DNA from 3 places in the Pseudomonas sp. TE9122 genome. Region 3 is predicted to be linked to each of the others. Evidence: riboswitches for the same ligand, from Rfam matches in the RefSeq annotation. Region 3 holds a riboswitch; each other region holds the start of a gene.
What was found. Region 3 has a riboswitch for cobalamin ahead of cobW (cobalamin biosynthesis protein CobW). Riboswitches for the same ligand answer to the same signal wherever they lie in the genome.

Region 1: it holds a riboswitch for cobalamin, as region 3 does, so the genes downstream of both, ACZ9BE_RS12930 (ABC transporter substrate-binding protein) here and cobW (cobalamin biosynthesis protein CobW) in region 3, are expected to answer to the same signal.
Region 2: it holds a riboswitch for cobalamin, as region 3 does, so the genes downstream of both, cobO (cob(I)yrinic acid a,c-diamide adenosyltransferase) here and cobW (cobalamin biosynthesis protein CobW) in region 3, are expected to answer to the same signal.

The regions. Positions count from the first base shown of each region.
Region 1 covers NZ_JBWBQI010000001.1:2,875,006-2,885,411, forward strand. The annotation lists gene ribBA (bifunctional 3,4-dihydroxy-2-butanone-4-phosphate synthase/GTP cyclohydrolase II) at 1-917, shown strand, start outside; gene ACZ9BE_RS12900 (ABC transporter substrate-binding protein) at 1,344-2,369, shown strand; gene ACZ9BE_RS12905 (ABC transporter permease) at 2,366-3,274, shown strand; gene ACZ9BE_RS12910 (ABC transporter permease) at 3,281-4,090, shown strand; partial or broken gene ACZ9BE_RS12915 (ABC transporter ATP-binding protein) at 4,108-5,263, shown strand; gene map (type I methionyl aminopeptidase) at 5,467-6,258, opposite strand; gene ACZ9BE_RS12925 (ParD-like family protein) at 6,255-6,482, opposite strand; cobalamin riboswitch at 6,692-6,883, shown strand; gene ACZ9BE_RS12930 (ABC transporter substrate-binding protein) at 7,023-8,036, shown strand; gene ACZ9BE_RS12935 (FecCD family ABC transporter permease) at 8,033-9,049, shown strand; gene ACZ9BE_RS12940 (ABC transporter ATP-binding protein) at 9,046-9,810, shown strand; gene metE (5-methyltetrahydropteroyltriglutamate--homocysteine S-methyltransferase) at 10,020-10,406, opposite strand, start outside.
Region 2 covers NZ_JBWBQI010000001.1:1,257,185-1,267,590, reverse strand. The annotation lists gene bluB (5,6-dimethylbenzimidazole synthase) at 1-235, opposite strand, end outside; gene ACZ9BE_RS05620 (cobyrinate a,c-diamide synthase) at 232-1,632, opposite strand; gene cobO (cob(I)yrinic acid a,c-diamide adenosyltransferase) at 1,629-2,240, opposite strand; cobalamin riboswitch at 2,323-2,552, opposite strand; gene ACZ9BE_RS05610 (hypothetical protein) at 2,715-3,299, shown strand; gene ACZ9BE_RS05605 (PQQ-dependent sugar dehydrogenase) at 3,366-4,679, shown strand; gene ACZ9BE_RS05600 (C40 family peptidase) at 4,807-5,343, opposite strand; gene ACZ9BE_RS05595 (C40 family peptidase) at 5,559-6,176, opposite strand; gene hda (DnaA regulatory inactivator Hda) at 6,368-7,072, opposite strand; gene ACZ9BE_RS05585 (AI-2E family transporter) at 7,279-8,352, opposite strand; gene ACZ9BE_RS05580 (DUF2066 domain-containing protein) at 8,387-9,445, opposite strand; gene purM (phosphoribosylformylglycinamidine cyclo-ligase) at 9,819-10,406, shown strand, end outside.
Region 3 covers NZ_JBWBQI010000001.1:2,154,714-2,165,119, forward strand. The annotation lists gene cobM (precorrin-4 C(11)-methyltransferase) at 1-238, opposite strand, end outside; gene ACZ9BE_RS09790 (cobalamin biosynthesis protein) at 317-730, opposite strand; gene ACZ9BE_RS09795 (CbtA family protein) at 727-1,428, opposite strand; gene ACZ9BE_RS09800 (CbtB domain-containing protein) at 1,440-1,637, opposite strand; cobalamin riboswitch at 1,761-1,979, opposite strand; cobalamin riboswitch at 2,863-3,074, shown strand; gene cobW (cobalamin biosynthesis protein CobW) at 3,174-4,238, shown strand; gene cobN (cobaltochelatase subunit CobN) at 4,242-8,090, shown strand; gene ACZ9BE_RS09815 (magnesium chelatase ATPase subunit I) at 8,307-9,317, shown strand; gene ACZ9BE_RS09820 (vWA domain-containing protein) at 9,290-9,982, shown strand; gene ACZ9BE_RS09825 (TerC family protein) at 10,340-10,406, shown strand, end outside.

The DNA.
Region 1 (10,406 bases), 720 kb from region 3:
GCCAGCGTCTGGGCCTGGAGCAAATGGTACCCGCCAACGGCAGTGTGTTCAGCACTGCATTTACCGTGTCGATCGAAGCGGCGGTCGGCGTGACCACCGGCATCTCCGCGGCGGATCGTGCCTGCACCGTGGCCGCCGCCGTCGCGCCGAATGCCCGTGCCGAAGACCTGGTGCAGCCCGGTCACATCTTCCCGTTGCGCGCCAAGGAAGGTGGCGTGCTGACCCGCGCCGGGCACACCGAGGCCGGTTGCGATCTGGCGCGCCTGGCCGGTTTCACCCCCGCCTCGGTGATTGTCGAAGTGATGAACGACGACGGCACCATGGCCCGCCGCCCGGATCTGGAGCAGTTCGCACGCAAACACGGGATCAAGATCGGCACCATTGCTGACCTGATCCACTATCGCCTGAGCACCGAGCACACCATCGAACGCATCGGTGAACGTGAGCTGCCGACGGTGCATGGCACCTTCCGTTTGATCACCTTCGAAGATCGCATCGAAGGTGGCGTGCACATGGCGATGGTCATGGGCGACCTGCGCCGCGAAGAGCCGACGCTGGTGCGCGTGCATGTGATCGATCCGCTGCGCGATCTGGTCGGCGCCGAGTACAGCGGACCGACGAACTGGACCCTCTGGGCAGCGTTGCAACGGGTCGCGGCGGAAGGTCATGGAGTTGTGGTCGTGCTGGCCAATCATGAATCGTCGCAGGCGTTGCTGGAGCGCGTGCCGCAGTTGACCCAGCCGCCACGGCAGTTCAGCCGCTCGCAGTCGCGGATTTATTCCGAGGTCGGGACGGGGGCGCAGATTCTGCAGAACCTTGGGGTTGGCAAGCTGCGCCACCTTGGCCCACCGCTGAAGTATGCAGGGTTGACCGGGTATGACCTTGAGGTGGTTGAGAGCATTCCGTTCACTGAATGACGCCGCCCTCACCCCAGCCCTCTCCCAAAGGGAGAGGGAGCCGACCGCGTTGACCGGTCGCTATACATCGACCTGGGATACCGAGTCGAACTCAGCTTTGAGCAGCATACGGATCCACTCCTTTCCCATTACCGAATCGGGCTCGGTTTTGAACAGCATGAAGATCGGCTCCCTTTCCCCCTCTCCCCTTGGGAGAGGGCTGGAGTGAGGGGCTGGATCTCACATTCACAAAATATCTCAGGCCGAACGGCTCAAAAAAACCAACCGGCCAGATAACCGGTAAGGCAAAGTGCTTGCACAAAGTTTGGAATACCATAATATGATATTCCATAGACCGGACGACGTGAAAAAGCGTCCAGCTACTGCTCCCGACAGGCGGGCAACAACGCAAGGCCCGCTCAAAAACACAACAATGAGGGCGTGAACATGGTGTTGAACAAAGCTGCAACCGCGATCTTTTTCGCGGGACTGCTCAGCGTTACCGGCCAGGCTGCAATGGCTGCCGAAAGCGTGAATTTTGTCAGCTGGGGCGGTAGCACCCAGGATGCGCAGAAACAGGCCTGGGCCGATCCGTTCAGCAAGGCCAGCGGCATCACCGTCGTCCAGGACGGCCCCACCGACTACGGCAAACTCAAAGCCATGGTCGAAAGCGGCAACGTGCAGTGGGACGTGGTCGATGTCGAAGCCGACTTCGCTCTGCGCGCCGCTGCCGAAGGCCTGCTCGAACCCCTCGATTTCAAAGTGATCCAGCGCGACAGGATCGACCCGCGCTTTGTCAGCGATCACGGCGTCGGTTCATTCTTCTTCTCCTTTGTCCTCGGCTACAACGAAGGCAAGCTCGGCGCCAACAAGCCGCAGGACTGGAGCGCGCTGTTCGACACCAAGACCTACCCGGGCAAGCGCGCCCTGTACAAATGGCCAAGCCCCGGCGTGCTCGAACTGGCGCTACTGGCCGACGGCGTTGCGGCTGACAAGCTCTACCCGCTGGATCTGGATCGCGCCTTCAAGAAACTCGACACCATCAAGAAAGACATCGTCTGGTGGGGCGGCGGCGCGCAGTCGCAGCAACTGCTGGCGTCCGGCGAAGCGAGCATGGGCCAGTTCTGGAACGGTCGGGTGCACGCCTTGCAGGAAGACGGCGCACCGGTCGGCGTGAGCTGGAAGCAGAACCTGGTCATGGCCGACATTCTGGTCATTCCCAAAGGCTCGAAAAACAAAGATGCGGCGATGAAGTTCCTCGCCAATGCCAGCAGCGCCAAAGGCCAGGCCGACTTCTCCAACCTGACCGCCTACGCGCCGGTCAACCTCGACAGTGTGGAGCGTCTGGATTCGACGCTGGCTCCCAACCTGCCGACGGCTTACGCCAAGGATCAGATCACCCTTGATTTCGCTTACTGGGCCAAGAACGGTCCGGCTATCGCGACACGGTGGAACGAATGGCTGGTCAAATGAAAATCGCGGCCACTGCGCCTCGTCCTTCCACTGCCACCGGGAGCGCCGCCGGCGCTGCCGGTCCGGCCCTCAAGCAACGCTGGCGCGGCGCCGGCAACCTCGTCCCGGCGCTGCTGTTCCTCGGCCTGTTCTTTCTCGCGCCGTTGATTGGCCTGCTGTTGCGCGGTGTGCTGGAACCTGTGCCTGGTCTCGGCAACTACGAACAGTTGTTCGCCAACTCGGCCTATGCGCGAGTGCTGCTCAACACCTTCTCGGTGGCCGGGCTGGTGACGCTGTTCAGCCTGCTGCTGGGCTTTCCGCTGGCTTGGGCGATCACCCTGGTGCCGCGCGGCTGGGGGCGCTGGATCCTCAACATCGTGCTGCTGTCGATGTGGACCAGCCTGCTCGCCCGCACCTATTCGTGGCTGGTGTTGCTGCAAGCCTCGGGCGTGATCAACAAGACCTTGATGGCCATGGGCATCATCGATCAACCGCTGGAGATGGTGCACAACCTGACGGGCGTGGTGATCGGCATGAGCTACATCATGATCCCGTTCATCGTACTGCCGTTGCAGGCGACCATGCAGGCCATCGACCCGATGATCCTGCAGGCCGGCTCGATCTGTGGCGCCAGCCCGTGGACCAACTTCTTCCGGGTGTTCCTGCCGCTGTGCCGGCCGGGTCTGGCCTCCGGTGGTTTGATGGTGTTCGTGATGTCGCTCGGTTACTACGTCACCCCGGCACTGCTCGGCGGGGCGCAGAACATGATGCTGCCGGAGTTCATCATTCAGCAGGTGCAATCGTTCCTCAACTGGGGCCTGGCCAGCGCCGGCGCCGCGTTGCTGATCGCAATCACCCTGGTGTTGTTCTACTTCTACCTGAAGCTTCAACCGGAATCCCCGGTTGGCGCCAGTAACGCGAGGTAAGCCGACATGCTCCTGACCCCCAATGCCATGAGCCGGCGCATGCGTTTCGGCCTCTACGCTACGACTGGGCTGATCGGCCTGTTCCTGCTGTTGCCGATCGTGTTCATCGTGCTGCTGTCGTTCGGCTCCTCGCAGTGGCTGGTGTTCCCGCCACCAGGCTGGACGCTGAAATGGTACGGCCAGTTCTTCTCCAATCCCGACTGGATGAACGCCGCTGCCGCCAGCCTCAAGGTCGCCGTGCTGACCACCATCTGCGCTGTGGCGCTCGGTTTGCCGACCGCGTTTGCGCTGGTGCGCGGACGCTTTCCCGGCCGCGAGATGCTCTACGGCCTGTTCACCCTGCCGATGATCGTGCCGCTGGTGATCATTGCCGTGGCGGTGTACGCGCTGTTTCTCAAGCTCGGCTACACCGGAACGATGTTCGCCTTCGTCGTCAGCCATGTGATCGTCGCGCTGCCGTTCACCATCATCTCGATCATCAACTCGCTGAAGCTGTTCGATCAGTCGATTGAAGACGCGGCGGTGATCTGCGGTGCCTCGCGCTTGCAAGCGGTGTTCAAGGTGACGTTCCCGGCGATTCGTCCGGGCATGGTCGCCGGCGCCCTCTTCGCCTTTCTCGTTTCGTGGGACGAAGTGGTGCTCAGCGTGATGATGGCAAGCCCGACTCTGCAAACCCTTCCCGTGAAAATGTGGACCACCCTGCGCCAGGACCTGACCCCGGTGATCGCCGTCGCTTCGACGCTGCTGATCGGCCTGTCAGTGTTGGTCATGGTGATCGCCGCCGCCCTGCGCCGGCGCAACGAAATCAGCGCCTGAGCGCCCAGGAGTACGACATGAGTGCCGTGATCAAAGACGCATCCCAGCAGAGCGACAAACCCCTGGTCAGCCTGCGCAACCTGAACAAGCACTACGGCGATTTCGCTGCCGTCGACAATATCTCGCTGGACATCAAGGACGGTGAATTCCTCACGTTCCTGGGCTCCAGCGGCTCGGGCAAAAGCACCACGCTGTCGATGCTCGCCGGTTTTGAAACACCGAGCAGCGGCGAGATCCTCGTCAACGGCCAGTCGCTGGTCAACGTGCCGCCGCACAAGCGCGACATCGGCATGGTTTTTCAGCGTTACTCGCTGTTCCCGCATCTGTCGGTACGCGACAACATCGCCTTCCCTCTGGCCATTCGCAAACTGGCTGCGGCCGAGCGCGAAAAACGCGTCGATGCGATGTTGAAGCTGGTGCAACTCGAACAGTTTGCCCATCGCCGCCCTTCGCAACTGTCCGGTGGTCAGCAACAACGTGTTGCTATCGCCCGGGCGCTGGTTTACGAGCCGCGCATTCTGCTAATGGATGAACCGCTGGGCGCGCTGGACAAGAAGCTGCGCGAGGACTTGCAGGATGAACTGCGCCAACTGCACCGACGCCTGGGTATCACCATCGTGTACGTGACCCACGACCAGGAAGAAGCCATGCGTCTGTCGCAACGCATCGCGATTTTCAGCCACGGCAAAATCGTTGGTCTGGGCAGTGGTTATGACCTTTACCAGAATCCGCCGAATGCGTTTGTCGCGTCGTTTCTGGGTAATTCGAACTTCCTCAAGCTCAAGGTGCAAGGCAATGCAGCGGCGAGTTTCGAGGGCCAGTCGTTGTCGATTCGGCTGACGTCCGGGTTGCACACTGATCAGGATGTGCTGCTGATGGTGCGTCGCGGAAAAGGCCTTGGCGCTGAGCACGCAGCAGGCGCTGGATGAGCCGCTGGCGGCGGGCTGGAATGAGGTGTCGGCGAACGTTGTGGAGGTGCTGTTTCTCGGTGAAAGCCAGACGTGCAGCGTGGTGACTGCGGGCGGGACGTCGATGACGGTGAAAGCGCTATCGGCAGCGGGCATGCCGCTCAAGGCCGGCGATCCGGTACGGGTGCGCTGGGCGACGGCGGATGCTTGTGTTTATACCGAGTGGACCGAGAGCGACTTGAACAAGGCTGCCGGGGCTCACTGATTGCGCTGAGTCAGTTGGATCTACCCCCTCACCCCAGCCCTCTCCCCCACGGGGGGCGAGGGGGAAAGGGAGCCGATCTTCATGCTGTTCAAAATGTAAGTTCGACTCGGTATCGCACGTCGGCGTATCTCGCAACAACACCTCGGTCAGTCCCCTCTCCCATTGGGAGAGGGCTAGGGTGAGGGCAAGCAGGCGACACGGTATTAGCCAATGGCCCGGTACCCTTCAATCTCATCCGGCCAAGCCGTCAGCACTTCGAACCCGCTCTCCGTCACCGCGACCATATGCTCCCACTGCGCCGACAACGAGCCATCCTTGGTCAATACGGTCCAGCCATCCGGCATGTTCTTCACATGGCGTTTGCCGGCATTGAGCATCGGTTCCACGGTGAAAATCATCCCGGCCTTAAGCTTCAGGCCCTGATTGGGAAAGCCGTAATGCAGGATCTGCGGTTCATCGTGATAGACCTTGCCGATGCCATGGCCGCAGTATTCGCGTACCACACTGAAGCCCTCCGCCTCCGCCAGGCTCTGGATCGCGTGACCGATATCGCCCAGCGTTGCGCCCGGCTTCACTGCACGGATGCCTGCGCACATGGCTTCGTAGGTGGTCTTGATCAGGTGCTGCGCTTCAGGAGTCGCCTCGCCCACCACATACATGCGACTGGTATCGCCGAACCAGCCGTCCTTGATCACCGCGATGTCGAGGTTGACGATGTCGCCGTCTTTCAATGGCGTACCCGATGGAATCCCGTGGCACACCACATCGTTGACCGACGCGCAGACGGTTTTCGGAAAGCCGTGATAACCGACATTGGCTGGCACCGCCTTCTGCACATTGACGATGTAATCGTTGCACAGTCGATCCAGCTCATCGGTGGTCACGCCAGCCTTCACATGCGGCACCAGCATTGCCAGCACTTCAGCGGCGAGTTTGCCGGCGGCACGGGATTTTTCGATGTCGGCCGGGGTGTTGATCTTGATCTGGTTTCTCATGCGCTGACGGCTTCCTGAGTCAGTTGTTGCAGATCCAGCCCACCATTCTGTTCGGCGCGGATCAGCAGGCGGCAAATGGCGCTGTGGTCGAGATTGGGATGCAGCTCGGCGAGCATGCCGATGCGCATCCAGTGCTCGGCCTGCGCGTTGATCGAGCGGCTGAGGGCGTTGCTGGAGATACGCAGGTTCTCGTGCATGTCCTCTGAAATCTTTACGATGCCCATGTCTATATCCGATACGAAATGTATATGGATCGTATACTAGCCAAGCTTACCCTCGGATTGCAAACACTCCGCCACGCAAACACGCACCCGTGTAGGAGCTGCCGAAGGCTGCGATCTTTTGATCTTGCCCGTTAAAGACCAGATCAAAAGATCGCAGCCTTCGGCAGCTCGTACCAAAGCAGATTCGGCTCCCCATCAGCGGCCTGATCGACTACCATGCCCGCGCCGGTTTCCACACGGAATTAATAGGGAATCCGAGGTGCTCCACGCATCAATCGGAACTGCCCCCGCAACTGTAGGTGCCGAGCCTGCTCCTCGACTGCCACTGGGTGAACCCCGGGAAGGCCGGAGCGTGGCGATGACGCATCAGTCAGGAGACCTGCCGGCACAGTGACTGACCAACCGGCGGGGTGTCCGGGAAGGACATCGTGCCGTGCGCATTTTCCCCGTGCCGGCCTTGCGCAGTTTCCACGACCGCGCCCGAGGTGTGTTTCCAAACCGTACCCGCCCGCTCCCGTACGGTTCCCTTGGAGATGCCCCATGCTGCTGCCCCGCGTTGCCACCCTGCTCACCGCTCTGAGCCTTTGCGCCCTGGCGCAAGCGGCGCCGACTGCGTATCCGCTGACCGTCGAAAATTGTGGCAGCAGCCTGACCTTTCAACACGCACCTGCGCGCACGGTGACTATCGGCCAGGCCGGCACCGAAATGCTCTACGCCTTGGGTCTGGGCGACAAAGTCGTCGGCACTTCGCTGTGGTTCAACGATGTGCTGGGCACATACAAAGCACAGAACGACAGGATCGAGCGCCTCGCCGACAACGAGCCGAGTTTCGAAGCGGTGATCGCCAAACGCCCGGAGCTGGTTGCCGTCGAGCTGGAATGGATGGTCGGCCCGCAAGGCGCGGTCGGCACCCGCGAGCAGTTTCATGAACTGAAGATTCCGACCTATCTGCTGCCCTCCGATTGCGAAGCCAAGGACAACCTCGTTGGTTCGGACGGGACGCGGCTGGCACCGTTTCGCATCGACAGCATCTACAAAAGCGTGAGCCAACTGGCGGCGATTTTCGACGTGCAGGCGCGTGGCGAGCAGCTCAATGAGCAGCTCAAAGCCAGCCTCGCGCAGTCGATCGCCACCGCGAAAAACCAGCAGCGCAAAGACGTCAGCGCCCTGGTGTGGTTCTCCAGCGCCGAGATGGACATCGAGCCGTTCGTGGCCGGGCACAAAGGCGTTCCCGATTTCATGCTCAGCACCCTCGGCGTGCGCAACGTCGTCGAGTCCGATGAAGAATGGCCAACGGTCGGCTGGGAAACCATCGCCAAGGCCAACCCGACGTTTCTGGTGATCGCGCGCATGGATCGTCGACGTTTCCCGGCGGACGACTATCAGAAGAAACTCGCCTTCCTGCGCAGTGATCCGGTGACGCGCAACATGGACGCGGTCAAGCACAACCGCATCATCATCCTTGACGCCATGGCCATGCAGGCCAGCCTGCGCACCTTCGACGGCCTCGAACAACTGGCCAGCGCCATCAACGGCTACGACCTGTCGCAATGAGCAGACGCCTGATCCGTTTGCTGCTGGTGCTGTTGACGCTGTCGGTCGCGCTGATCGGCGGCGTGGCCATTGGTGAGACTTCGATCGAGCCGAGCGTGGTGTTGCAGGTGCTGGCCAACAAGCTGTGGGGCGCCGGTTATGTGCTCGACCCGATCGACGAAGGCATCGTCTGGAACTATCGCCTGACCCGCGCGCTGGTCGCGGCGGCCTGCGGCGCCGGTCTGGCGACGTGCGGGGTGATCCTGCAATCGCTGCTGCGCAATCCGCTGGCCGATCCGTATCTGCTGGGGATTTCCGCGGGTGCCTCGACTGGCGCGGTGATGGTCGCCCTGCTTGGCGTCGGCGCCGGGGCGATTTCACTGTCGGTCGGTGCGTTTGCCGGCGCGGTGACGGCGTTCGTACTGGTGATCCTGTTGGCACGGGTCAGCGGCTCGGCCAGCGGCACCGGGCAGATCATTCTTGCCGGGATTGCCGGCTCGCAGCTGTTCAACGCCCTCACCGCTTTTCTGATCACCCGCTCGGCCAGCTCGGAACAGGCGCGCGGGATCATGTTCTGGCTGCTCGGCAATCTCGGCGGCGTGCGCTGGCCGTCGGTGTGGCTGGCGGTGCCGGTGGCTGTGTTGGGGTTGGTTGTTTGTCTGTGGCATCGCCGGGCGCTGGATGCGTTCACCTTTGGTGCGGACTCGGCGGCCTCCCTCGGCATTGCCGTGCGTAGCGTACAGATCCTGCTGATCGGCTGCGCCGCGCTGGTGACGGCGGTGATGGTGTCGATTGTCGGCTCGATCGGCTTTGTCGGTCTGGTGATTCCCCACGCAGCGCGGTTATTGCTCGGCACCGGTCATGCGCGTCTGCTGCCGGCCAGCGCCCTAGGCGGCGCGGTGTTTCTGATCGCCGCAGATGTGCTGTCGCGCACCCTGATCAAGGGTCAGGTGATCCCGGTCGGCGTGATCACTGCGCTGGTCGGCGCGCCAGTGTTCGCGCTGATTCTGGTGGGCCGGAGATCGGCGCGATGAACACGGTTCTGAGCTGTGCTGGGTTGAGCTTCAAGGTGCGCGGTGCCGAGTTGCTCAACGGTGTCAGCATCGACGTTCAGCGCGGCGAGACCCTGGGCATTGTCGGGCCGAACGGTTCGGGTAAATCCACGCTGCTCAAATTGCTGGCCGGCCTGCGCGAACCGAGCGCGGGCCATGTGCAGCTCGGCGGTCAGGCGCTGGGCAAAATGTCGCGGCGCAGCATCGCGCAGACGCTCGCGGTGGTTGAGCAACAGGCCGATACCGACGATGGCATTCGCGTGTTCGACGCGGTGGCGCTGGGGCGCACGCCGTGGTTGTCGGCGCTGCAACCGTGGTCGCCCGCCGATGACGCCATCGTCGAGCAAGCGCTGATTGACGTCGACGCCGTGCACCTGCGCAACCGCCTCTGGCGCAGCCTCTCCGGCGGGGAACGCCAACGCGTGCACATCGCCCGCGCACTGGCGCAGCGCCCGCAGATCCTGCTGCTCGACGAGCCGGCCAACCACCTCGACATCCAGCATCAGTTGAGCATTCTGCAAGTGGTGCGCGCACTGCCGGTGACTACGCTGATCGCCCTGCACGATCTCAATCAGGCGCTCAAGTGCGATCGCCTGGCGGTGCTGGAGCGCGGGCGTCTGGTCGCGCTTGGCGAGCCGCTGCAAGTGCTGACGCCGGAGCGGTTACAGACGACTTTCGGGGTCAGGGCGCACTATCTGACAGACCCGTTCGATGGTGCGCCGATATTGCGCTTCCTTGCCTGATGCATGGGTGGCTGACACACCGCTTTCGCGAGCAGGCTCGCTCCCACAAAGGATTTGTGTGTTGCCGTGAATGACGGGGAGAACGCGAGTTCTGTGGGAGCGAGCCTGCTCGCGAAGGCGTCAGGTCATCCAACATGGTGTCGATTGACACACCGCTTTCGCGAGCAGGCTCGCTCCCACAGGGTTATGTATTCCAGGGCGGTAAAGGGTCAGGCCCACTCTTTGCGCAGTTGCCGCGCGGCGCTGACCATGTGCACCAACGCCGCCTCGGTCTCTGGCCAGCCTCGGGTTTTCAAGCCGCAATCCGGATTGACCCACAGCCGCTCCACCGGAATACGCTGCGCCGCCTTGCGCAGCAAGCCAACCATTTCCGACACATCGGGAATGCGTGGCGAGTGAATGTCGTACACGCCGGGGCCGATGTCGTTCGGGTAGGCAAACGCTTCAAACGCTTCGAGCAGTTCCATGTCCGAACGCGAGGTTTCGATGGTGATGACATCGGCGTCCATCGCCGCGATCGACTCGATCACATCGTTGAACTCGCTGTAGCACATGTGCGTGTGGATCTGCGTTTCGTCGCGCACGCCGGAGGCGCA
Region 2 (10,406 bases), 900 kb from region 3:
TGCGCTCTTCTTCCACCAGATCGCGGATCTGCCCGCGCAGAGCACGATCGCTGATGCGGATGAAGCGCCAGGGCTGCATCAGACCGACGCTCGGCGCTTGATGAGCGGCTTCAAGCAGACGACGCAGCAACTGCGGCTCGACGCTGCCGCCGGTGAAGTGGCGCATGTCGCGGCGCTCGGCGATTGCCTTGTAGACCGCTGCGCGCTCGGCTTCGGAGAAGGTGTTGTCGGTCATGGCCCCATCGCTGGCAAGCCAGCTCCCACAGGAGATCGCATTTCTTCAGGAAGCTCACCATTCACTGTGGGAGCGAGCTTGCTCGCGAAGCCGGCCTCACGATCTGGCGCAAACAATGCGGCAATCGCAGTCGGATTCGACGGGAAATAAAAATGCACATAAGAAGCCGTCATCCGCCCCTCGCGATAAACCGCCTCGGCCCCACGCCCGCCATTAGGACTCACCCCCCGGGCAATCGGCGTCAGCTCTGTGGTGGTCAGGGAATGATGATAGGTATGCCCACGCAAGGAACCTTCCGGCAGCTCAACCGCCTGCAACGCCAGCGCCGCCAGACGCTTCTGCATCACCGCCTCGCCCTTGAGCAAACCGACCAGCTCAGCACGGGTGCCTTCCACGTCGGTCAGCGAATCAAGCAGATAAAGCATGCCGCCACACTCGGCGAGCAACGGCTTGCCCGCCGCATGGTGCGCGCGGATCGCCGCCAGCATTGAGGCGTTTTGCGCCAGCGCGACGTGATGCAGCTCTGGATAGCCGCCCGGCAGATACAGGCTGTCCGCCTCGGGCAATCGGGTGTCGCGAATCGGCGAGAAGAAGCGCAATTCGGCGCCCATCGCCCGCAGCAGATCGAGACTGGCGCCATAGGTGAAGGCAAAGGCTTCATCGCGGGCAACGGCGATGCGCACACCTTTTAATAGAGGCTCGGCGGCGATGACGTCAGGCCCGGCGAATTCAACGGCCGGTGGCAGCGCGACCTCGCAACTGCTGGCCAGCGCATCGGCGGCCGCGTCGAGGCGCAGATCCAGATCATTCAATTCGCTGGCCTGAACCAGGCCGAGGTGGCGGCTCGGCAATTCGATACCGGTTTCGCGGGACAGCGCACCGTACCAGCGCAGACCTTCGGTGAGGCTGCCTTCGAGTAATTGCGCATGGCGCAAGGTGCCGACGCGGTTGGCCAGCACGCCAGCGAACGGCAAGTCCGGCTGATACTTGGCCAGGCCCAGCGCCAAGGCGCCAAAGGTCTGCGCCATGGCGGTGCCATCGATCACGCCGAGCACCGGCACACCGAAGTGGCGCGCCAGATCAGCGCTGGATGGCGTGCCGTCGAAAAGGCCCATCACGCCCTCGATCAGAATCAGGTCAGCCTCGGCGGCGGCTTCCCACAACAGCCGGCGACTTTCCTGCTCGCCGACCATCCACATGTCCAGTTGATACACCGGCGCACCGCTCGCGCGCTCGAGGATCATCGGGTCGAGAAAGTCCGGACCGCATTTGAACACGCGCACCTTGCGCCCTTGGTTGCGATGCAAACGGGCGAGTGCGGCGGTGACGGTGGTCTTGCCCTGACCGGAGGCCGGCGCGGCGATCAACACCGCCGGGCAGTGACGTGGTTGCTTCAAAGTTCGACGCCTTTCTGCGCTTTGATCCCGGCCTGAAAGGCGTGCTTGAGCATGCCCATCTCGGTGACCGTGTCGCCCATCTCGATCATTTCCGGCTTGGCGCCGCGCCCGGTGACAACCACGTGCTGCATCGGCGGGCGCGCTTGCAGATCGCTGAGCACCTGATCGAGATCGAGGTAGCCGTGCTTGAGGGCGATGTTCAATTCATCGAGCACCACCAGACCGATCGAAGGGTCGCGCAACAATTCGCGCGAGACTTCCCAAGCGGCGGTCGCAGCGGCGATGTCGCGCTGACGATCCTGGGTTTCCCAGGTGAAGCCTTCGCCCATGACGTGGAAACGCACCTGCTCGGGGAAGCGGCGGAAAAACAATTCTTCGCCAGTGCTGTTGCGGCCCTTGATGAACTGCACCACGCCGCACTGCATGCCGTGGCCCATCGCGCGGGCGAGCATGCCGAATGCCGAGCTGCTCTTGCCTTTGCCGTTGCCGGTCAGCACCAGCACCAGGCCACATTCGTCGGGCGAGTTGGCAATGCGTTCGTCGATCACGGCCTTCTTGCGCTGCATGCGCGCCAGATGGCGTTCGTCACGCTCGGGGGAATCAGTCATGGGGGAGCTCTCCGTTGAGGCTGGATAACGGCGGGCAGGCAAAAGAATAGACGGCAAAAAGCCTGGCATCGCCCACCGTGATGCCGCTGAGATGGATCAGGCCGGTCTCCGGGCTCATGAGCGGCGTTTCGCCGGACTGCGCGCCTTCCCGCTTCTTTCGAGGCAGTGGCTCAAGGCGCAGTTTTCACTCATTTACCGTTGCGGGGGCAGCGCCGGGATCGTCGTGGCTTCGCTCGAAGACCACCCTCACCGGCTTCCCTGTTTCACTCTGTCGACGCTGGGCCACAGAGCACCTGAAACAAGCGGCGAAGGTTAGAGGGTTGGGGGTGGAGCGTCAATTGAAGAGGCGCTTTGCGCGCGAATAACTGCCGCTGATCCATTGTGCAGCGGCAATCTTGTGCCAGACTGCGACAAGTGATATCAAAGAGCCATGCTTTTCCCGAAAAGCCCATTACAACAATAAGGATGACGACGATGCAAGGCATGATCATCAGCAACCCGCGCCTGGAATTTCTGCGCCCGGTGCTGGAACGCTGGTTTGACTGTATCGATCGCTACAACACTGTACGCGGCGACAACGACACGCCGTACTGGCACGACGAGAAAGCCAATCTCGGCCTGCTCGCGGCAGCGGCGTGGATGGCTGAAATGGTCACGCTGAACGACACGGCCACGCGCAAACAGAACGAAGAAGGCGAACGCAATGCTCGCGCCGACCTGCTGATTGCCGGCGCCGAAGACCGCGCGTTCATTCAGGCCACGCAACGTTGGCCACGGGTCAACAATCTCAACCTGACCCAGGCCCTGCTCGACATCACCGTTGATGCCAAGCGCATCAGCTACGCCAGCGATCTCAAGCTCGGCTGCCTCTTTGTTGCTCCGCAAAAACCTCAGCACAGCGCCAGCCCCGAAGAATTGCAGGACATGGTCGACGACCTGCAAAAGGAACACACCTGCGCCGTGGCCTGGTATTTCCCCTACGCCTATCGCAAATTGCACAGCGACGCGGGCAACTATCATCCGGGCATCGCCGTGCTGTTCAAGGAAGCCCGCGGTTGAGCAGTTGAACCATCGGGCCTGCGCCCTCCTCTATGTTTAGGAATGCATTCATAGGGAAGATCAGCAATGCGCAAGGCCCAACTCGCTCTTATCATCGCCGTCGCTGGCGGGCTCGCCGCCTGCGGTGAAACCTCCAGCCTGCAAGTCTCCGACGGCACCGGCCCGTCACCGAAACTGCCCGAACCGAACAAGACGCTGATCCCGACAGTCAACATCGCCCCGGCGGTGGGCTGGCCGGACGGCGCGAAACCGACCGCAGCGGCCGGCACCCAGGTCGCCGCGTTTGCCGAAGGCCTCGATCACCCGCGCTGGCTCTACGTGCTGCCCAACGGCGATGTGCTGGTGGCGGAAACCAATGCGCCGCCCAAGCCCGATGACAGCAAAGGCATTCGTGGCTGGGTGATGAAGAAAGTCATGGGCAAGGCCGGCGCCGGCGTGCCCAGCCCGAACCGCATCACCCTGCTGCGTGATGCCGACCACGATGGCGTCGCGGAAACCCGCACGGTGTTCCTGCAGAACCTCAACTCGCCATTTGGCATGACGCTGGTTGGCAACGATTTGTACGTAGCCGACACCGACCGCCTGCTGCGCTTCAACTACGAGCCGGGCGCCACCGAGATCAAGACCCAACCGATCAAAGTCGTCGACTTGCCCGGCGGCACGCTGAATCACCACTGGACCAAAAACGTCATCGCCAGCAAGGACGGCAACAAGCTCTACGTCACCGTCGGCTCGAACAGTAACGTTGGCGAAAACGGTCTGGATCAGGAAGAAGGCCGCGCGGCGATCTGGGAAGTCGATCGTGCGACCGGCAATCACCGGATCTTCGCCTCGGGTATCCGCAACCCCAACGGCCTGGCTTGGGAACCCACCAGCGGCGCCTTGTGGACAGCGGTCAACGAGCGTGACGAAATCGGCAGCGATCTGGTGCCGGACTACATCACCTCGGTCAAGGACGGCGGCTTCTATGGCTGGCCGTTCAGCTACTACGGCCAGCACGTCGATGTGCGGGTCAAACCGCAGAATCCGGATCTGGTGGCCAAGGCCATCGCTCCGGATTACGCGGTCGGTCCGCACACCGCTTCGCTGGGCCTGACCTTCGCCGATGGCAACCGCTTGCCGGCGCAATTCAAGGAAGGCGCATTCATTGGCCAGCACGGCTCGTGGAACCGCAAACCGCACAGTGGCTACAAGGTGATTTTCGTGCCGTTTACTGGCGGCAAGCCGACCGGGCAGCCGGTGGATGTGCTGACCGGTTTCCTCGACAAGGACGAGAATGCGCTGGGCCGCCCGGTAGGCGTGGTGATCGATCAGCAAGGTAGCTTGCTGGTGGCGGATGATGTGGGCAACAAGGTGTGGCGCGTTTCTGCCAGCAAGTAAGTTAAGCGCGACGCAAAAAATGTGGGAGCGAGCCTGCTCGCGAAAGCGGTTTATCAGTCAGATCATTGTCGACTGACACTCCGCCTTCGCGAGCAGGCTCGCTCCCACATTTAGTTATGCATACGCACTAGGGGTTATGCGCCAGCTGCCCCGGCTGCAACACCCGCTTGGCGCTCAGATACGCCTTCTGCCAATACGCTTTCGACAGACTGTCGAGCTTGACCGTGCCGCCAGTGGCCGGTGCATGCACGAAGCGACCCTCGCCGACGTAAATCCCCGCATGACTGACCTGCGAGCCGCCATTGGTGGCGAAGAAAATCAGGTCGCCGGTTTGCAAGCCTTCCTTGCCGACATTCGGCGCCTGCATGACGATCATTTCGCGGGTCGAGCGTGGCAGCGAAATGCCCGCCGCGTCGCGGTATACGAAACCGATCAGACCACTGCAATCGAAACCGGAATCCGGGGTGTTGCCGCCCCAGCGATACGGCGTACCGACCAGGCCGAGGGCACGGAACAACACGTCTTCAGCAACGGGGGAAAAAGCCTGGGAGGGAGCGAACACGATCGGCGCGCGAACCACGGGGGCTGGCGGCGGTGTGCGGCTGGCGCAGGCGCTGAGCAGCGCGGCGCAAAGGATCAAGGTGAGGCGGGCCGACATCGTCATAAGCAGAACATCCTGATCTGGCTGCGGCTTTCTCTGCCGAATGGACAGAAACAAAACCGCCTGCGTCATCACGCAGGCGGTTTGCCATCAATATAGATTCAGGATTCTAGCGGCTACGCGGCAAACTTCAAGTAAGACTTTAACTTCACCTTGTAAAGTTTAGGTCTACTCCGTTGCCGTGCCGTTTTGTCGCCGCGAACGCAGCGACATGCAGGTTACTTGCGAGCGGTGACCACGGTCGGCGCCATGGCGAGTGCACGCTTGGCTTCGATGAAGGTCTTGCTCCAGTAGCTGTCACCCAGGCTGTCGATGCGAACACCGCCGCTGCGACGACTGCTGGAGTGAATGAACTGGTTGTCACCCAGGTAGATGCCGGCGTGACTGACACGACCGCGACGACCATTGGTGGCGAAGAACAGCAGATCACCCGGCTCAAGGTTGCTGCGCGAAACCAGCGGCGCATCAACGTTGATCATTTCGCGAGTGGAGCGCGGCAGGTTCATGCCCGCCTCTTCGCGGAACAGGTAACCGATGAAACCGCTGCAATCGAAACCGGCTTCAGAGGTACCGCCGAAACGGTAACGAGTACCGATCAGGGACATGCCGCGTTCGAGGATGCTGTCAGCCAGTACAGGAAGCTGATAAGGCTTGCTGCCGTTGAACTGGTTGAGTTCTTTTTCGGTGTCCAGCTCTTCCTGATAAATAACGGAGGACTGGGCGGTAGCAGAATTCTTGACCTGTTGCGGCGGCTCTTGAACCGGAGAATGAGCAGCACAACCGAATAACAGGGTAACGAGTGCGAGAGGCACGAGGGGTGCGAAGCGCTTTAGCATGGGCACGACCGTGGCTGATAGTTGTAAAGAAGCCGAGACTATGCCCGCTATCGTCCTCATTTGCAAATTCAATCGAACTTTATGTGACTTCCCGGTTTCGCGTTTACATCTAAGCGCGTAACTCGTCTGGCCGGTGAATCGGCGCAGGGACGCGGGTTTTGTGGCGCCTGAAAGCTGGCAAAAGCCCACTACTACCAGCCAAGAGTTTCCTTGAGGAAGGGAATGGTCAGCTTGCGTTGCGCTTGCAGGGACGCCTGATCAAGCTGCTCGAGAAGATCGAACAGCGCGCTCATGCTGCGCGTGCCGCGAGTGAGAATGAAGTGCCCGACTTCATCGGTCAGGTGCAGACCGCGACGGGATGCGCGCAATTGCAGCGCACGCAATTTGTCTTCATCGGAGAGTGGGCGCATCTGGAAGATCAGCGCCAGGGTCAGGCGCGATTTCAGGTCGGCCAGCTTCACTGGCAATTCGCGCGGCGAAGTGGACGCGGCGATCAGCAGGCGCCGGCCGCTGTCACGCAGACGGTTGAACAGATGAAACATCGCCTCCTCCCAGTCCGCCTTGCCGGCAATCACCTGCAAGTCATCCAGACAGACCAGTTCGTACTGCTCAAGGTTGTCGAGGATTTCCACGCCGCGGTCCATCAACTCGGCCAGCGGCAGATACACCGCCGGTTCGCCCATCTGCTCGAAGCGCAGGCACGCGGCCTGCAACAGATGCGTGCGCCCGACGCCGTGCTTGCCCCACAGGTAGATCAGGCTCTCCGTCCACCCGGCGTCGGCTTCGCAGAGACGCTCGACATAGCCGAGTGCAGCGGCATTGGCGCCTGGGTAGTAGTTGATGAAGGTGGCGTCGTCACGCAGACGCACACCTAGGGGCAGCTGAATCGGTTTCATGCTGACTGAACAGTTCTCAAAGGAACCGTTAGTGGCCTCTGTGTAAAGTTGGCGAAGTTTATACCCGTGAGGCTGAGCGCACAATGCGACAGACCCCAAGCAAAATCAAAGGTTTGCGTTGACGCAGCGGTTTGATGACAGATTCTCTGGCGCCCTCGCTCGAACGAAACCGGCCAGCCCGGCCAAGCGCCGGGCGGCCCGCGCCATCACAGCTCAGGTTCGTCAACGCCGCTGTAGATCCCGGAATCCTTATACAAGTCGTGGACATGACGCACCAGCACCATGATCACCGCCGCCACCGGCAACGCCAGCAGCACGCCGGTGAAACCGAACAGCTCGCCGCCAGCGAGGATCGCGAAGATCACCGCCACCGGATGCAAGCCGATGCGGTCCCCGACCAGCAGCGGCGTCAGCACCATGCCTTCCAGTGCCTGACCGACCATGAACACTGCAACGATCCCGACCATCGGGTACAGATCGCCCCCGAACTGGAACAATCCGGCGATCAATGCCGCACCGATGCCGATGACAAAACCCATGTACGGCACGATCGCCGCGAGACCGGCAATCAGGCCGATCAACAGCCCCAGCTCCAGACCGACGATCATCAGGCCGGCGGCGTAGATCACCCCCAACGCAACCATCACCAGCAACTGCCCGCGCACGAACGCGCCGAGCACTTCGTGGCACTCGCCCGCCAGCGCAACCACGCGCTCTTCGCGATCACGGGGCAACAGGCTGCGGATCTTGCCCATCATCACGTCCCAGTCGCGCAACAGATAGAAGCTCACCACCGGAATCAGCACCAGATTCGCCAACCAGCCGATCAGCGCCAGGCTCGACGCCGTCGCCTGACTCAGCACCACGCCCACGATGTCGGTGGTCTGGCCCATGTGCTCGCTGATCGCGGCTTTGACTTTATCGAACTTCCAGAAGCCGTCCGACAGCCCCAGTTTCGCTTGCGCCCACGGCACAGCGGTGTGCTGCAACCAGTCGAGCATCTGCGGCGCCAGCTCGTACAGACGCAGCAACTGCTTGGCGAGCATTGGTACCAGCACCAGCAGCAACGCAGTGACGATCAGCGTGAACAAGGCAAACACGGCGATCACGCCCCAAGTTCGCGACAGCCCGAGCCGCTCCAGACGATCCACCAGCGGATCGAACAGATAAGCCAGCAACAACGCGACCAGAAACGGCGTGAGGATCGGATGCAGCAACCATACAAACGCGCAAAGCAGGACTACCCCACCGAGCCAGAACCAACGCCGCGTATCGGCCATTTACCACTCCTGATGCTTCTATATAAGGAAAGACTTACCAGCGAAACCGCAACGACGGCGCCGCCGCTACCGGGGGTGGCGCTGCAACCGCAGGCGTACCATCCGCCGCTGGCTGGGCAGGCGCCACCGGGGCCGGCGCTTCGGCCGGCAGCTCCTGCAACTTCGCCAGCGACAATTGCGCGCGCAACTGATCGGCGCTGCCATTGACCCGATAGACGATCCGATCGCCCTGCACGCTTTGCAGACGCACGCCGAACGGTTCGAGTAACCGCAGCAGCGCCGCGTAATGTTCCAGATTCATGCCCTGCACTTCCAGCGTCTGCTGACCCGACGCGCCGGGCTTGGCGACAAATCGCGGCGCCAGACGCTCGGCCACCGCCAGCATCACCGCATCGGCGACAGCTGCCTGATCGGCGCCCTGCACGCTGCCGGCCTCTTTCTGATCACCGAGCCACAAGCGCCATTTTGCCTGCCACTGTCCGCCCTCTTCGCGGGCATGCACCGCCAGCAAGGCGTCGGCGTTGTAGCGCTCCGAAGCACTGCGCAAGGGCGCGGGGTCAGCGCTTTCCAGCGCAGGTGCGGTGGCGACCAGTTGCTCGCTGAGATCAGCCAGCGGCAAGCGCAGTGGCAAACCGCGATGTTGTGCGGCCGTGCGCAACGCTGAGGCTGCGGCCTGACCGTCACCGACCAGGCTCGCACCTTCAGTTGAATCGTTCAGCCACCAGCCGAGGATCGACGGCCGACTGGTGCCCCACACCGGCAACCCGGCCCGGCGCAAGGCCTGCTCGGTGGTTGCCGGATCGAAATCGACTTTCAGCACTTCCGGTGGCCCGGCATCGAAACCGAACTGGCTGATGATCCGCTGCGGGTCCTTGCGGATCGGCGCCAGCCCCGGGTTCTGCGCGGCTTTCGGGTCGCCGGTCAGGCGCAGCACCAGGGTATCGAGCGCTGCCTGCGTGGCGCGATCGCGCTCTTCCGGCGCCTGGCCGTTGACCGGCTGACGCACCTGATACAGACCTTTGAGGTTTTCGGCATGGCTCGCCAGGCTGACCAGCGTCAGGCAGCCTACAAATAACAATTTACAAAAACGCATGGAAAATTCCCGTCGACAGGAGCGGCTGGAACACGCCGCGTGAACCGTTTGAGCAAGGCTGTGACCCCCACCTCTTGCAAAACATTCACACGGTGGCGGTAAGTTTTTGCACAGTCCTAACGATAGACGGTTAATCGCCACACCTTATACAGGCAGTCATACCCTGCGATTGCAAAAAATTTCCGCCGATATGGCCCTGCCCGTCGGTGCGAGGATGGCCGCTGCCCCTCAAGCCTGATAAAATCGCGCGCCTTCGCAGACCGGCAACAGCCGGGCCCCTCGAAACTCGCGTGAGGCGATCGCCCATCGAGTTCGATGTTCCCGCTGAACTCGGTCGTTACCCCCTGAATCCCCTCCCCTAAAGGCCTGGATCATGAGCAAGCAACCCTCCCTGAGCTACAAGGACGCCGGTGTAGACATCGACGCCGGTGAAGCATTGGTCGAACGCATCAAGAGCGTCGCCAAGCGCACTGCGCGCCCGGAAGTCATGGGCGGCCTGGGCGGTTTCGGCGCCCTCTGCGAAATCCCGGCCGGCTACAAGCAGCCGGTGCTGGTCTCCGGCACCGACGGCGTCGGCACCAAGCTGCGTCTGGCGCTGAACCTGAACAAGCACGACAGCATCGGCATCGACCTGGTCGCCATGTGCGTCAACGATCTGGTGGTGTGCGGCGCCGAGCCGCTGTTCTTCCTCGACTACTACGCCACCGGCAAACTGAACGTCGACACCGCTGCCCAGGTTGTCACCGGCATCGGCGCTGGTTGCGAACTGTCGGGTTGCTCGCTGGTCGGCGGCGAAACCGCTGAAATGCCAGGCATGTACGAAGGCGAAGACTACGACCTGGCCGGCTTCTGCGTCGGCGTCGTGGAAAAAGCGGAAATCATCGACGGCTCGAAAGTCGCCACCGGTGACGCCCTGATCGCCCTGCCATCGTCCGGCCCGCACTCCAACGGCTACTCGCTG
Region 3 (10,406 bases):
AATGCACACGGGCCACATCCTGGCCTTGGGCATGGGCAGTCTTGATCTGATCGATGATCTGTTCCAAGTGCAGTTCAGCGCTATTGACCACGATTTCGGCCTGATGACCTTCCAGCACCGCGGCGGGTACCAGCGAACCGGCGTAGATAATCACCGGGCAGCTGCGAATCAGCCGTTGGCCTTTGACGGTGATGAGTTCCGGGTCGCCGGGGCCGGCGCCGATGAAGTAGACGGTCATCGTTGAGTCCTTGTGAAGAGGCGCAGGCACACTGCAGATGAAGCGTGCTCATGATCAATGGCGGGGATTATCGGGATTTTATGCAGCGCCGGCCAATGCCAGCGTGGCCTGCGCATATTTCTGCCGGTGGATCAGCAGTTTCGCCGGCGCCTGAATCAGTTGCTCGGCGAGCGCCAGCGCGGCGCTTTCCGCCACGCCGTAGCAGCCGGTGCGCTCAAAGGCGATCTGCGATTGATGGCTGAGGCGCTGCTGATAGGGCGCCAGTTCGGCACTGTTGAAATACTGCAGCGGCAGGTTCAACTGTGTGGCCAGTTCCAGCAACCCCGGTTCGTCGCGCTTGAGATCGATACTCGCCAGAGCCTTGACCGCTCGCAGTTCGATGCGGTGTGCCTGCAAAGCCTGGTCGAGTAACGCACGCAACGTACTGGCCGGGCAGCCCCGCTGGCAGCCGAGGCCGACCACGAGGGTCGGCGCTGCGCGGTCATCGGTCATGCCTGATATGGGCCTGCGCTTTTGCGGCGGAACAACCATGCACTGATCAGGCCCAAGGCCAGCCAGAACGCGACGTTGGTCAGCTGCGAAGCGATTTTGAACTGGGTTTCCAGTGCCTCTGGAGCGAGCATCGAATGCACCTGCGGTTGCGGCGCGCCGATCACATGCGGCACGGCGAGAATCGCTACACCAAGAAGCTTCATCAGCCAGTGACGGCTGAAAGCGATCAGTGCCAGGCCGACAGCGGTCGAAGCGGCAGTGCCGATCCACCAGATCTGCCGCGAAGCCAGATCGGCGGCGGCTGTGCCCGGCAACTCAGGTGGCAGGCCCAAGGTCGGCGCGAGAACGAACGTGGCGTAACCGGCCAGACCCCAGAGCAGCCCTTGCGAGGTCTTGGTCGGCGCGCGCAAGGTGTACAGGCCGGCGAGCATCAAGGCGAAACCCACTGCCACCACCAGATTACCGCCAGTGGTCGAGACCACACGCTGCCAGCCGTCTTCCGGCTCCCAGGCTTCGCCATCATGGCTGTGGGCGGCGGTGCCGGCGGCGTGTTCGTGGACTTGCGCGACCGGTTCGGATTTCTCGAAGGTTTCGGCCTGCAGAATCAGTGGCGATACCCAGAAACTCTGCAGCAGGGTCAGCAGCAGGGCGGCCAGCAAGCCGGTGAAGCCTGCGGTTTGCGCGATACGTTTGATCATTTCGGCAGGCCTCAGTGGCACGGGAACGCGGCGCTGTGGCGGGTATCGTGGGCGGCGTTGTGCACCGCTTCGATGTGCGAGAAACCGGCGAACCAGACCAGGCTGGCACCGAGGATCGAGGCGAAGAGGGCGGCGGCGACGCGTTGGCCGAGTGTGGTGCTGCTGGAGATGTGGTCAGTGTGGCTGACGGTGTTACTGATGATCGACATAGCGCTTCCCTCTGAAATGTCAGCGGGTAAACAGAGCGCATGAAAATCCCTGCGAGCCGGGCACGCAGGGATTTCGAACAGCGCCCGCCCACCGCGGGTTTGTTTGTGGTCAGCGGCGCTTGCGCGTGCTGGGTGTTGCGGGCCGGTCTCCGGGCTTGCGAGGGGTTGGCTGGTCGCCGACCTGCAAGCATCACCTTCCCATGCCGGGGCACAGTGGATCTGACGCTTCGCTCGCTTACCGTTGCGGGGGCAGCACCGGACTGACATGGCTTTGAGTAAAGCACATGATTCACCGGTTTCCCGTTTCACCCTGTGAAGGGCACCCGTAACAAGGTGGGCAGGAGAACATGGGTTTGGGTTTTTAGTCAATTTCCGGGGAGTTTTCGGTGCTGCGGTGGGGGATTTTTCTGATGTTTTTGTGTGTATATCCGTTGCTGCGGGTGTTGCTGATTACGGTTTCGCCCTTACGGCGAGGCACTTTTTCCAAACGCCGAAAAAGTACCCAAAAAGGCTTGCTCCTACGTTCGGCCCTCGCAGGCTCGGGTTCCTTCGCTCCGGGACTGATCCGGGCGCAGCGGCTCCGGTTTGCTTCGCTGCACCTACACTCGCTGTGTACGACTGCGTCGTACGGTCGCTGCGCTCCCACGCCCGGATCAATCCCTCCACTCAGCCTTCCGACGTCGCCGGTGGATCAAGATCAAGAGCACTCGAGCTTGCGCTCATTGTTGAGTGGGGCGGCTGCGCCGCGGGCAGCTGCGCTGCTTTGCTTTTGCTTTTGTGGGAGCGAGCCTGCTCGCGAAGGCGGCCTGACATCCGACCTGTTCTTGAGCTGGTGCGCGATCCAACTGTAGGAGCTGCCGAAGGCTGCGATCTTTTGCTTTTGCCTTTGCTTTTGCTCTGGCTTTTGATCTTTTGCCCCTTCGGCAGGCTTCGTTACGGGATCGATCCGGGGGTGGGAGCGCAGCGACCGTGCGACGCAGTCGTACACAGCGGAAGGAGGTGCAGCGAAGCAAACCGTAGCCGCTGCGCCCGGATCGGTCCCGTAACGAAGGTACCCCGAGCCCCAGCGAGCGGGCCGTACGCCGGGGCAAAGCCTTTTGGTTCCTTTTTGGCGTTTGAAAAAGGGACTCGCTGTAAGAGCGAAACCATAAGAAGCCGTTACCGCAGCAACGGATATGCCCCCGAACTCAAACTCAACGCCCATTGACCCACGACGGACCCATGCGTAGCCTTGCGCTTTCGAGGTTCTTCGGCACTCGCCGAAGCTAAGAAGGGAACGCGGTCAAAGCCGCGGCTGCCCCCGCAACTGTGAACGGTGATGTTCGTTGCCACGCCACTGCCAGCTCAACCGATGAGCCAGCGGGAAGGCGCAATGGACGCCAGGCCCAACGCCTGAACGCCGTCAGCCAGGAGACCTGCCTCGTCACAGATTCTCACTACAACCGGGCGGGGTGATCCGGTGGCGAATGCTTCCGGCGTGCACGCGCGCTGCCGGTTCTCGTCCCGTATGCCCGCCGCTTGCCAAAGGGCATACCGATGAAAACACTGGCCAAACTCCCCGTCACCATCGTCACCGGTTTCCTCGGTTCGGGCAAAACCACGCTGCTGCGGCACATGCTCGACAACGCTCAGGGCCGGCGCATCGCGGTGATCGTCAACGAGTTTGGCGAGCTGGGCATCGACGGTGAAATCCTCAAGCAATGCACCATCGGCTGCACCGAAGAAGAGGCCAGCGGCCGCGTTTATGAGCTGGCCAACGGCTGCCTGTGCTGCACCGTGCAGGAAGAATTCTTCCCGGTGATGCGCGAGCTGGTTGCCCGTCGCGGCGATCTCGACCACATCCTTATTGAAACCTCGGGCCTGGCCCTGCCAAAACCGCTGGTGCAAGCCTTCCAGTGGCCGGAAATTCGCAGTGCCTGCACCGTCGATGCAGTCATCACCGTGGTCGACAGCCCGGCCGTCGCTGCTGGCACCTTCGCCGCGTTCCCGGATCAGGTCGATGCCCAGCGCAAACTCGATCCGAACCTTGATCACGAGTCGCCGCTGCATGAACTGTTCGCCGATCAACTGGCCAGCGCTGACCTGGTGATCCTCAACAAAGCCGACCAGACCAGCCCGCAAGACCTGGCTCGCGTACGCGCTGAAGTAGCCGAAGAGCTGCCGCCAGCGGTAAAAATCGTCGAAGCCAGCAATGGCCGCCTGCCGCTCGACGTGCTGATCGGTCTCGGTGCCGGCTCTGAAGAGCATATCGACAGCCGCCACAGCCACCACGATCACCACCATGACGGTGATGACGACGACCACGATCACGACGCCTTCGATTCGATCTCCATCGAATTGCCGCAAGCCGACGAAAGCTTGCTGCTCGATGCGCTGACGCAACTGGTGGTGCAGCACGGCATCCTGCGGGTCAAAGGCTTCGCGGCGATTCCGAACAAGCCGATGCGCCTGTTGATCCAGGGTGTGGGCACGCGTTTCGACAAGCATTTCGACCGCCAGTGGGGCGCCGACGAAGCGCGTGTCACGCGTCTGGTGCTGATCGGACAGGAACTCGATGCCGCACAACTCGAAGCGCAATTGCGCGCTGCGCTCAGCGTTTAAGCCATGCACCTGCTCAGGACCCAGCCGGGCGGATTCGTCTCGGACGACAACATTGCCGACCTCGGACAAACCCCCGCCGAGCTGGTGATCCTGTGCAGCGGCGATTCCAGCCTGGCGCTGCTCGCCGAGGCTGCGCAGCAACTGCCCGATGACTATCCGAGCCTGCGTCTGGCCAACCCGATGCAGGTGCAGAATCATGCCTCGGTCGATCTGTATGTCGACGAAGTGCTGCGCCACGCCAAGGTCATTCTGATCTCACTGCACGGCGGCATCGCCTATTGGCGCTACGGTGTCGAGCGGCTGGTCGAGTTGTCCGAACGCGGCGTGCAACTGATTCTGGTGCCTGGCGATGACCGCCCGGATCCCGAACTCAGTGACTTGAGCACGGTCAGCGCCGAAGTGCGCGATCGACTCTGGCAATTTCTGCGTCAGGGCGGCATGGGCAATGCGCTGGATTTCTTCCGTTGCCTGGGCAACCAATGGTTCGCCCGCGATTACCCGTGGAGCGAGCCGCAAACCCTGCCGCGCACGGCGATTTATCACCCACAGAAAAACAGCGCTGCCCTGAGCGACTGGCAAGCCGAATGGCTGCCCGGTCAACCGGTGGCGGCGTTGTTGTTTTATCGCTCGCATTTGCAGGCGGCGAACACGGCGTTCATCGATGTGTTCTGTCAGCGTTTGCAGGCAGCCGGGCTCAATCCGCTGCCGATCGCGGTGGCCAGTCTGAAGGAGCCCGGTTGTCTGTCGGTGGTCGAGGACTGGCTGGATGAAGTCGAGGCGGGGGTGATTCTCAACACCACCGGTTTTGCCCAGTCCAGCCCCGAAGCGCCGCATCTGCGCCCGTTTCGCCGCAACATCCCAGTGATTCAAGCCATCTGCGCCCAGGACAACGAACCCGGCTGGCGCGACAGCGAACAGGGCCTTGGGCCGCGTGATCTGGCGATGCACATTGCTTTGCCGGAACTCGATGGACGCATCATCAGCCGACCGATCAGCTTCAAGGATCTGGCCTGGCGCAGCGAGCGCAGTCAGTCCGATGTGGTCTGCTACCGCGCCCAGCCCGAACGCATGGAATTCGTCGCCGAACTGGCGCGGCGCTGGATTGCTTTGGCACACGTGCCGAACGGCGAAAAACGCATCGCCCTGATCCTCGCCAACTACCCGACCCGCGACGGCCGCATCGGCAACGGTGTCGGCCTCGATACGCCAGCGGCGGCGCTGAACATCCTCCGCGCTTTGCGCGAAGAGGGTTATCCGGTCACGGCCGAGTTGCCCGATAGCGGCACCGAGCTGATCCAGCAACTGCTCGGCGGTGTCAGCAACGACCTCGACAGTCTCGACCTGCGCCCGTGCCAGCAAAGCCTGGCGATGGACGATTACCTGGCAATGTTCAACGTGTTGCCGGAGGCGAATCGCGCGGCGGTGCTCGAGCGTTGGGGGGCGCCACAAAACGATCCGATGTGCCGCGACGGTCGCCTGATGATCGCCGGTCTGCGTTTCGGTCTGACCTTTGTCGGCATCCAGCCCGCCCGCGGTTATCAGGTCGATCCGAGCGCGGTGTATCACGACCCGGATCTGGTCCCGCCGCACGGCTATCTGGCCTTCTATTTCTGGTTGCGCAACACCTACGGCGCCCACGGCGTGATCCACGTCGGCAAGCACGGCAATCTCGAATGGCTGCCGGGCAAAGGTGTTGGGCTGTCGGAAAACTGCTGGCCCGACGCGCTGCTCGGGCCGTTGCCGAATATCTATCCGTTTATCGTCAACGACCCGGGCGAGGGCGCCCAGGCCAAGCGGCGCACGCAGGCGGTGATCATCGACCACCTGATGCCACCGCTGACCCGCGCCGAAACCTATGGGCCGCTGCGTAATCTGGAGTTGATGGCCGACGAATATTACGAGGCGCAACTGCTCGATCCGCGCCGTGCCCGCGAGTTGCAGCGCGACATTCTGCAATTGGTGCGGGACACGCAGATCGACCGCGAATTGCAACTGGATGCCGCGCTGGACAGCGATGCCGATGCGGCGATCTGGTTGCCGCGTCTGGACACTTATCTGTGCGATCTGAAGGAATCGCAGATTCGCGATGGGTTGCACATTTTTGGTGAATCGCCGAGCGGGCGCTTGCGTATCGACACCTTGCTGGCGTTGCTGCGCATCCCGCGCGGTGACGGTAAAGGCGCGCAGTCGAGCTTGTTGCGAGCGTTGGCCAAGGCGTTTGAGTTGGGCTTCGACCCCTTGGATTGTGCATTGGCCGATCCTTGGAATGGCCCGTGTCCGATCGAGTTGCAGGCCATCAGCGAAGAAGTCTGGCGCACCGCCGGCGACACCCGCGAACGCCTCGAACTCTTCGCCGCAGACCTGATCTTCCAAGCACTGAATGTCCCCTGTGGGAGCGAGCCTGCTCGCGAAAGCGGTGCGTCAGGTAAATCATTGTTGAATGACACACCGAGTTCGCGAGCAGGCTCGCTCCCACAAGGGGCGGGTTGGGCTGAGGTTGATTCGATACTCGACCATCTGCGCGAAGTCGTCGCCCCGCGCCTCGACGCTTGCGGCCCCGCCGAAATGCGCGGTCTGCTCGACGCCCTCAGCGGTCGTTTCGTCCCGGCCGGCCCCAGCGGTGCGCCCAGCCGTGGCCGCCTCGACGTGCTGCCGACCGGGCGCAACTTCTATTCGGTGGACGTGCGCAATCTGCCGACCACCACCGCGTGGCGCATCGGATTCCAGTCGGCAACGCTGATTCTCGAACGGCATCTGCAGGACCACGGCGATCACTTGCGCCAGCTCGGCCTGTCGGTCTGGGGCACCGCGACCATGCGCACCGGCGGCGACGACATCGCTCAGGCCATGGCTTTGATGGGCGTGCGTCCGGTATGGGCCACGGGCAGTCAGCGCGTGGATGATTTCGAGATTCTGCCGCTGAGCCTGCTCGATCGTCCGCGGGTCGACGTGACGCTGCGGGTTTCGGGGTTTTTCCGTGATGCGTTTGCCAATCTCATCCGCCTGTTCGACGCCGCCGTGCAAGCAGTGGCCGCACTGGACGAGCCGGATGACTTGAATCCACTCGCCGCCAAGGTGCGCGCCGAACGCGAGGCGCTGTTGCAGTCGGGCGTCGATGAAGATACCGCGCGGCGTCAAGCCGGGTGGCGCATCTTCGGCGCGAAACCGGGGGCGTATGGCGCCGGGGTGCAAGGCGCTATCGATGGACGTCTGTGGCAGTCGCGCGAAGACCTCGCCGAGGTCTACCTGAACTGGGGCGCCTATGCTTACGGCGGTGCCGACGAGGGCACGGCCGCCCGCGCGCAATTCAGCCAGCGCCTGAGCCAGGTGCAAGCGGTGCTGCAAAACCAGGACAACCGCGAGCATGACCTGCTCGATTCCAACGATTACTACCAGTTCCAGGGCGGCATGCTCGCGGCGGTGGAGACTCTGCGCGGGGAAGCGGCGGCCAGTTATCACGGCGATCACAGCCAACCGGATCTGCCGAAGATTCGTACCTTGAAGGAAGAGCTCAATCGCGTGGTGCGCTCGCGCGCGGCGAATCCGAAGTGGATCGACGGGGTCAAGCGTCACGGCTACAAAGGCGCGTTCGAACTGGCGGCGACGGTTGATAATCTGTTCGCCTTCGATGCGACTACGCAATTGATCGACGACCATCAATATGCGTTGCTGGCGGAGGCATATTTGCTCGATCCGGCGACCCGGGATTTTGTTCGTGAGCATAATCCCCATGCGCTGCGCGACATGACCGAACGCATGCTCGAAGCGCAGCAGCGCGGGATGTGGCAGGAGCCTGGGGCTTATAAAGAAGCGCTGGAGAATTTGCTGTTGGATATCGAGGAAGATATGTAGCCGCTAAAAAGCTACCCTCACCCCACCCCTCTCCCGGAGGGAGAGGGGGCCGATTTTTAGCGCTGTCGAAATTTGCGTCGACCCGATGCATCACGTCGACAGAACTCGAGAGGCCATCACGGTCTGTTCCCTCTCCCTCTGGGAGAGGGCTAGGGTGAGGGCAACAACTGACACACCACAACGTCACGACCATCCACGACCACGAAAGAGAAACCCATGACCGACACCCCGCATTTCCCGCTCTCCGCCGTGGTCGGCGCCGATGACCTGAAGCTCGCCCTGTGCCTGACCGCCATCGACCCGAAAATCGGCGGCGTACTCATAGAAGGCCCGCGCGGCATGGCCAAGTCGACCCTGGCCCGGGGCCTGGCGGACCTGCTCGCCAGCGGCCAGTTTGTCACTTTGCCGTTGGGCGCCACTGAAGAGCGCCTGGTCGGCACCCTCGATCTCGACGCTGCCCTGAGCGGCGCTCGCGCGCAGTTTTCGCCCGGTGTCCTGGCCAAGGCTGACGGTGGCGTGCTCTATGTCGATGAAGTCAATCTGCTGCCCGATCATCTGGTCGACCTGCTGCTCGATGTCGCCGCCAGCGGTACCAACCTGATCGAACGTGACGGCATCTCCCATCGACATTCGGCGAAATTCGTCCTGATCGGCACCATGAACCCGGAAGAGGGCGAGCTGCGGCCGCAACTGCTTGACCGCTTCGGCTTGAACGTTGCCCTCAGCGGCCACACCGCGCCCGCCGAACGTGGACAGATCATTCGCCGGCGGCTGGATTTCGACAGCGATCCACAACGGTTCTGCGCGCAGTGGGCGAGCGAGCAACTCAGCCTGCGTTCGCGCTGTGAAAGCGCCCGCGAGCGCTTGGCAGCCATCCCGCTGGATGATGCGGCATTGGCGTTGATTACCGAGCGTTGTTTCGCCGCCGGCGTCGATGGCTTGCGCGCTGATCTGGTGTGGTTGCGCGCGGCTCGCGCCCATGCGGCGTGGCGTGGGGCCGATGCGATTGCTGAAGAGGATATCGACGCGGTGGCCGAATTTGCCCTGCGCCATCGCCGTCGCGAACAACCTTCGTCCAGCGCCCAATCACAAGCGCAATCTCCGTCAGGCACAGACAGCAAATCCGGCGAAGGCCAGGGCCAGTGGGGCGAGATGCCGGCAACGGCGCAAGCTACCGGTGCCCGCCGCGAAGTTCCGAGCTGGCCGCCACAAGCAAAAAAGCCCTAGGCATTCGCCCCCGATCCGACGCGGGGGCGAATGCCAGACCCCGTGCCGGACAACTCGATAATGGTCGTCAGGGCCAACGCCAGAGTGCCAGCAGCGGTTCGGTGAACTGGCCGGGCACGCTGCTCAATGGCCGCCCTCAGCGCCGCGCTGATCTGCTGTTCCAGCAGCGTACCCGTTCGCCCCATGAAATCTGGCTGGTGATCGTCGACGCGTCGGCTTCGACCCGTCGCCATCAGGCCTTGAGCGATGCCAAGGGCCTGCTCGCGCAGTTGTTCGACGATGCCTACCGCCAGCGGGCGCGGCTGGCGTTGCTGACCGCCAGTGGTTCTGCGCCGAAATGGCAGGTGCAAGGCTTGAAGGCTTCAAGCGGCCTGAGCGCCTGGCTTGACGGTCTGGGCGCTGGTGGCGGCACGCCGTTGCTCGCGGCGCTGGAGCAGGCGCAGCAATGGCTGACGGTTAGACGCAAGCGCTTTCCCGCCGAACAGCAACGCTGCCTGATCGTGACCGATGGTCGCTTGAAAGAGCTGTCGGGGTTGCCGGTGCTGGCGTGCCCGGGATTGCTGATCGACATCGAACGCGGGCCGATCAGGCTGGGCCGGGCGAAGGATCTGGCGACCGCGCTGCAAGCGCAATATCAGCATATCGATGAGCTGGGTCTACGCTGAAATCCGCCGCACCGCTCGCACCCTGTGGGAGCGAGCCTGCTCGCGAAGGCTTCTTCGGCAACGCTGAAAGTCTCCGATCAAGGTCATTCATACAGATTTTGAAATGATTTACCGCTGTGGAGCAGGTCGGTCGACGCTGTACGCTCGAAGGCCATTTTTCATTCAGGATCTACATGAACACCCTCTCGGAGCCTCCCAGTCAGCATTCTCCAGCGCAATATTGCGCGGTCTTGATCCATTCGCAGCATCCCGTCTTCCGACTCCCGACTATGGTTGATAACGCGGCCCTTGAGCCTTCGCGTTGAACTTCGCCGTGTCCGGCCGCCTGAATTCACTGTAGAGAGATCGAGACGTTTTATGGAATGGTTAGCGGATCCCACGGCCTGGTTAGGCCTGTTGACTCTGATCGTGCTGGAACTGGTAC